DNA from 3 places in the Streptomyces sp. NPDC040589 genome. Region 3 is predicted to be linked to each of the others. Evidence: predicted binding sites of a transcription regulator. Region 3 holds the regulator's gene; each other region holds the start of a gene.
What was found. The regulator HrcA, encoded in region 3, represses chaperone genes, less so after heat shock. The targets are predictions, from matches to a motif close to TTNGCACTCNGNNNNNCNGAGTGCNAA.
Positions count from the first base shown of each region.

Region 1: groES (co-chaperone GroES) is a predicted target of HrcA. The motif match lies at 862-888, and genes of this name have one in related genera.
Region 2: groL (chaperonin GroEL) is a predicted target of HrcA. The motif match lies at 1,076-1,102, and genes of this name have one in related genera.

Region 1 is NZ_JBVIWP010000001.1:1,131,786-1,134,051, reverse strand. Features, by position in the region: gene ACZ58V_RS05110 (polysaccharide deacetylase family protein) at 1-689, shown strand, start outside; gene groES (co-chaperone GroES) at 1,035-1,343, shown strand; gene groL (chaperonin GroEL) at 1,465-2,266, shown strand, end outside.
Region 2 is NZ_JBVIWP010000010.1:98,574-100,839, reverse strand. Features, by position in the region: gene ACZ58V_RS33805 (MoaD/ThiS family protein) at 1-54, shown strand, start outside; gene ACZ58V_RS33800 (cold-shock protein) at 503-706, shown strand; gene groL (chaperonin GroEL) at 1,265-2,266, shown strand, end outside.
Region 3 is NZ_JBVIWP010000003.1:606,761-609,026, reverse strand. Features, by position in the region: gene dnaJ (molecular chaperone DnaJ) at 1-550, opposite strand, end outside; gene hrcA (heat-inducible transcriptional repressor HrcA) at 550-1,566, opposite strand; gene ACZ58V_RS15210 (MBL fold metallo-hydrolase) at 1,738-2,266, shown strand, end outside.

The DNA of each region.
Region 1 (2,266 bases), on a different contig from region 3:
TCCTGCTGGCCGGGTGCGCCGGGGCGGCGGGGGAGCGGGCGGGAGCGGACGGCCGGGGCCAGGACCCGACACGCGCGACCGGCCCTCTCGCGCGTCCGGCGCGCCTGCCGCCCGTCGTGGACCGGGTCCGCACCCGGGACCCGGTCGTCTTCCTGACCTACGACGACGGCGCCGAACGCGACCCCCGCTTCTCCGGCCTCGTCCGCGAACGGCGGCTCCCGGTCACCCTGTTCCTCACGGACAGCGTCGCGGGCCCCGGATACGGCCATCTGGCCCGGCTGCGCGCGGTCGGCGCGTCCCTCCAGAACCACACCCTCGACCACCCGGCCCTGCGCGGCCTGCCCTACGCCGGCCAGCGCGCCGAGATCTGCGGCCAGCAGCACAAACTCCGCTCCCGCTTCGGTATCCGCCCCCACCTCTTCCGCCCGCCCTACGGCACGTACGACACGACGACCCTGCGCGCCGCCGCCGACTGCGGCAGCACGGCGGTCGTCCTCTGGCGGGCGTCCCTGTCCGCCGACGGCGAACTGGCGTACTCCCACGGCGAGCCGCGCCTTGGCCCCGGCGACATCATCTCCGTGCCATCGGCCGAGACGGAGTCCCTGTCGCCGACGGAACGGACCGTGCGGCTGCTGGGCGAGATCGAGGGGCGGGGGCTGCGGGTGGGGCGGCTGGAGGACTACCTCTGACTCCCGACGCGGCCCGGCTGGGACACCCAGTCCGTCCGGCGCTTGAGGACGAGGCCGTTCGGGCCGATGCGGGGGCCTGGGGGCGGCAGCCCCCGGAGGGCCAGGACACTCACGCCGAGCACCTGTCCGGACGTACGCCGACACCAGAACCCGGCCGACGCGCCGCAGGCAATTAGCAGTCCGCTTGACCGAGTGCTAATCGCGGTCATAGTCTCGGCTCTGGCACTCCCCACTGGAGAGTGCCAACACAGCGACGGGCAGGTCCGGCACCCGCGACGACGGATCGACCTGGTCGCCACCTCAGACAGTTAACCCCGTGAGATCTCCGAAGGGGGAGGTCGGATCGTGACGACCACCAGCTCCAAGGTTGCCATCAAGCCGCTCGAGGACCGCATTGTGGTCCAGCCGCTCGACGCCGAGCAGACCACCGCCTCTGGCCTGGTCATCCCGGACACCGCCAAGGAGAAGCCCCAGGAGGGCGTCGTCCTGGCCGTGGGCCCGGGCCGCTTCGAGGACGGTAACCGTCTTCCGCTCGACGTCTCCGTCGGCGATGTCGTGCTCTACAGCAAGTACGGCGGCACCGAGGTGAAGTACAACGGCGAGGAGTACCTCGTCCTCTCGGCTCGCGACGTGCTCGCGATCGTCGAGAAGTAATTCACCCGGCATTACCAGCATTGCAGTGAACTGCGCCCCTGGCCCCCGCGACCTTATGAAGCCGGGCGTCGGGGGCGCAGTTCGTTTCACCCACGTTTTCCGAGAGGGCTGAACCGCTCCCATGGCGAAGATCCTGAAGTTCGACGAGGACGCCCGTCGCGCCCTCGAGCGCGGCGTCAACAAGCTTGCCGACACGGTCAAGGTGACGATCGGCCCCAAGGGCCGCAACGTCGTCATCGACAAGAAGTTCGGCGCCCCCACCATCACCAACGACGGTGTGACCATCGCCCGCGAGGTCGAGGTCGAGGACCCGTACGAGAACCTCGGTGCCCAGCTGGTCAAGGAGGTGGCGACCAAGACCAACGACATCGCGGGTGACGGTACGACCACCGCGACCGTGCTCGCCCAGGCGCTCGTGCGCGAGGGCCTGAAGAACGTCGCCGCCGGTGCCTCCCCGGCCGCCCTGAAGAAGGGCATCGACGCCGCGGTCAAGGCCGTGTCCGAGGAGCTCCTCGCGACCGCCCGCCCGATCGACGAGAAGTCCGACATCGCCGCCGTCGCCGGTCTGTCCGCCCAGGACCAGCAGGTCGGCGAGCTCATCGCCGAGGCGATGGACAAGGTCGGCAAGGACGGTGTCATCACCGTCGAGGAGTCCAACACCTTCGGTCTGGAGCTGGACTTCACCGAGGGCATGGCCTTCGACAAGGGCTACCTGTCGCCGTACTTCGTGACGGACCAGGAGCGCATGGAAGCCGTCCTGGACGACCCGTACGTCCTCATCACGCAGGGCAAGATCTCCGCCATCGCGGACCTGCTGCCGCTGCTGGAGAAGGTCATCCAGGCCAACGCCTCCAAGCCGCTGCTGATCATCGCCGAGGACGTCGACGGCGAGGCGCTGTCCACCCTCGTGGTGAACAAGATCC
Region 2 (2,266 bases), on a different contig from region 3:
GCGACGCCGGACGGTGCCGGTGTGTCGATCATTCCGGCCGTCGCCGGTGGCTGAACCGGTCGACCGGCTTGATTATTACCATCGGTAACGGCCGTCACTGAGCGTTCATTGAATTGCCCCCTCCGTGAGAGAAGCGGAGGGGGCAATTCTGTGTGGTTGAGCGCGGTACAGTTGGGGAACGCGATCCCGATCCCCTGATCGGACACCCTGAATTCCTGCCGCGCGCCCGACAAGATGTAGCCAAAGTGTGTGCGTCTTTCGCCGCTTTTGTTCCCTTTGCGTGGCCCGACTTGCCCTGAAGTCAGGCGAATTCTCCCCACATTCCGGATCCCGCGCGTCCGGAATTCTCGTCCGATTGACCTGTTGCAGAGGGCAGTTGGACAGATACATTCGGCCGCGGTCGACGCGTTCCGGCGCACGCCCCCAATCCGTGGGGGGTGAGGTCTGACCCGGATCCGCGAAGTGCGGGTCTGTGCAAGGGCCAGTAATAGGGGAGTTAGGCATGGCTCAGGGCACCGTCAAGTGGTTCAACGCGGAGAAGGGGTACGGCTTCATCGCGGTCGACGGTGGTGCGGATGTTTTCGTCCACTACAGCGCGATTCAGATGGACGGCTACCGCACCCTTGAAGAGGGTCAGCGGGTCGAGTTCGAGATCTCGCAGGGCCAGAAGGGTCCACAGGCCGACATGGTTCGCGTCGCTGCCTGAACGCGCGACCACGACAAACCGCAAGCGGCAGGTCTTCTCTGAAGGGCCCGTACCCCCTGGGGTGCGGGCCCTTCGGCCTGTCCGGCGGCCGGCCGGGGCGAAGGGCCGACGGGGGCGAAGGGCCGGCGGGGGCGGCGGCTCGTAGAAGTCCGCCGCGCCCGGGGGCGCCCCGGTGCCCGCCCTGGTGCGGGGGCGGCGGGTTCGCGCTCCGGACCCGCTCGTGTCGGCCGCTCGGCCGCCGCCGCGAGCCGTGGGCCCAGGCGTTTCCCGGCCTCGGGCGATCCGCCGTGGCGCTGTCCGCGGCCTGCGGACGAGCCGGGCGCGCGCCGTTCGCCGGGGGCTGAGAGCGCCTCCGTATCCCGAGAGGCGCTTGCACTCGCCTAGGCCGAGTGCTAATCATTGCGTTAGCACTCTGAAGGTGAGAGTGACAACGTAAGGACCGGGTCGGTGAGGCCCGCAGGCCGGGTGGGGAAGGAACCACGAGGCTGGCGAGCCGTCCGTCGCGGGCGCGGGCGCGGTCCGAAGTAATCACCCCCAGTCCTGGAGGGACCACTTCACATGGCCAAGATCATCGCGTTCGACGAGGAGGCGCGGCGCGGCCTCGAGCGCGGCATGAACCAGCTCGCGGACGCCGTCAAGGTGACGCTCGGCCCCAAGGGCCGCAACGTCGTCCTCGAGAAGAAGTGGGGCGCCCCCACGATCACCAACGATGGTGTCTCCATCGCCAAGGAGATCGAGCTCGAGGACCCGTACGAGAAGATCGGCGCCGAGCTGGTCAAGGAAGTCGCCAAGAAGACGGACGACGTCGCCGGTGACGGTACGACCACCGCGACCGTTCTCGCCCAGGCCCTGGTCAAGGAGGGCCTGCGCAACGTAGCCGCCGGCGCCAACCCGATGGCCCTCAAGCGCGGCATCGAGCGTGCCGTCGAGGCCGTCTCCGCCGCCCTGCTGGAGCAGGCGAAGGATGTCGAGACCAAGGAGCAGATCGCTTCCACGGCCTCCATCTCCGCCGCCGACACCCAGATCGGCGAGCTCATCGCCGAGGCCATGGACAAGGTCGGCAAGGAAGGCGTCATCACCGTCGAGGAGTCCCAGACCTTCGGTCTGGAGCTGGAGCTCACCGAGGGTATGCGCTTCGACAAGGGCTACATCTCGGCGTACTTCGCGACCGACATGGAGCGTATGGAGGCCGTCCTCGACGACCCGTACATCCTGATCGCGAACTCCAAGATCTCCAACGTCAAGGACCTGCTCCCGCTCCTGGAGAAGGTCATGCAGTCGGGCAAGCCGCTGCTGATCATCGCCGAGGACGTCGAGGGCGAGGCCCTGTCGACCCTGGTCGTCAACAAGATCCGTGGCACCTTCAAGTCCGTCGCCGTCAAGGCCCCGGGCTTCGGTGACCGCCGCAAGGCGATGCTGCAGGACATCGGCATCCTCACCGGCGGCGAGGTGATCTCCGAGGAGGTCGGCCTCAAGCTGGAGAACGCCACGGTCGACCTGCTGGGCAAGGCCCGCAAGGTGGTCATCACCAAGGACGAGACCACCATCGTCGACGGTGCC
Region 3 (2,266 bases):
GGGACGTCATGACCTGGCCGAGGAACGACCGGGTGACCTGCGACACCTCACCGCGACCGCGGCACATGTCACACGTCTGCGCACTCGTCCCCGGCGCGGCACCCTCGCCGCTGCAGGTGTTGCAGACGATGGCCGTGTCGACCTGGATGTCCTTCGTCGTACCGAAGGCGGCCTCGTCGAGCTCGATCTCGATACGGATCATCGCGTCCTGGCCGCGGCGGGTGCGCGAGCGCGGACCGCGCTGCGACGCCGTGCCGAAGAACGCGTCCATGATGTCGGAGAAGTTCCCGAAGCCACCGGCTCCGAAGCCGCCCGCACCGCCGCCGGCGGCCTGCGAGAGCGGGTCGCCGCCGAGGTCGTAGACCTGCTTCTTCTGCGGGTCCGACAACACCTCGTAGGCGGCGTTGATCTCCTTGAACCGCTCCTGGGTCTTCGGATCGGGGTTGACGTCCGGATGCAGCTCGCGTGCGAGCCGCCGGAAGGCCTTCTTGATCTCTTCCTGCGACGCGTCGCGGCGCACGCCGAGTACGGCGTAGTAGTCCGTGGCCACTACGACTCCGCCAGGATCTGTCCGACGTACCGTGCCACTGCGCGTACCGCTCCCATCGTTCCCGGGTAGTCCATGCGGGTCGGTCCGACCACGCCGAGCTTGGCGACTGCCTCGCCGCCCGAACCGTAGCCGACCGACACGACGGACGTGGAGTTGAGTCCTTCGTGGGCGTTCTCATGACCGATACGTACGGTCACGCCCGGATCCTTCGCCTCGCCGAGCAGCTTGAGGAGCACGACCTGCTCCTCCAGCGCCTCCAGCACCGGCCGGATCACCAGGGGAAAGTCATGCCCGAAGCGGGTGAGATTGGCGGTGCCGCCGATCATCAGCCGCTCCTCGTTCTCCTCGACGAGCGTCTCCAGAAGCGTGGAGAGCACCATGGAAACCGTACCCCGGTCCTCGTGCTCGAACGCCTCCGCCAGATCCTCCACCAAACTCGGCACATCCGCGAAACGGCGGTTCGCGACACGGCTGTTGAGCCGTGCGCGCAGATCCGCGAGCGAGGCCTCGCCGAAGGGCGCCGGGCAGTCGACCACCCGCTGCTCGACCCGCCCGGTGTCCGTGATCAGCACGAGCATCAGACGCGCGGGCGCGAGGGAGAGCAACTCCACATGCCGCACGGTCGACCGGGTCAGCGACGGGTACTGCACGACGGCCACCTGGCGCGTGAGCTGCGCCAGCAGCCGAACCGTACGCGCCACGACGTCGTCGAGGTCGACGGCACCCTCGAGGAAGTTCTGGATCGCGCGCCGCTCGGGCGCGGTCATCGGCTTGACGCCGGCCAGCTTGTCCACGAACAGCCGGTAGCCCTTGTCGGTGGGGATGCGCCCGGCACTGGTGTGCGGCTGGGCGATGTATCCCTCGTCCTCGAGGGCCGCCATGTCGTTGCGGACGGTGGCCGGGGAGACGCCGAGGCTGTGCCGCTCGGTGAGGGCCTTGGAGCCGACGGGCTCCTCGGTGCCGACGTAGTCCTGGACGATGGCGCGCAGCACCTGAAGCCTGCGTTCACTGAGCATCGCGCGCACCTCCAGAAGTCGTCCGCCTGCTGCCTGCCTGTCGTGGCCTGGCACTCTGCGCGTGCGAGTGCCAGCATTCCCCGGCCCAGTGTACGGCGGTGGGGTGCACCCCCGGCAAGGCTGGTCGTGCGCTGTCGTGCCCGCGACGGGTGTCACCGCTAGCGTCGCCGTATGACGGTGACTTGGGAAGAGCTCGGGTGGGAGCGGGTGGCCGCCGGGGTCGGGCGGTGCCGGCTTCCGGTGTGGGACTGCACGGCGGGACTGGTCGCCGGTGAGGGCGCGGTACTCATGATCGACGCGGGGTCGAGCCCGGCCGAGGGCGCGCGGTTGCGCACGCAGGCGCAGTCGCTCACCGGTCACCGTGTGACGCATCTCGCTCTGACCCATCCCCACTTCGACCACGTCTTCGGCGCGGCGGCGTTCCCGGAGGCGGAGGTGTTCGGCGCCGTGGGCGTGGACGCGGTCCTCACGCGCGTGCGGGACCGCGAGGAGCTGCGCGCGGACGCGGTACGCAACGGCCTGGCGGCGCCCGTCGCGCAGGAGTCGGCGGAGCGGCTGGTCCCGCCCCGCCATCTGGTCTCCGGAGAGTGGACGCTCGACCTGGGCGGCGGCCGCCAGGTGCTGCTGGCGAACGTGGGCCCGGGGCACACCGGGCACGACCTGGCCGTGCTGGTGCCGGGTGATCCGGAGGTGGTGTTCT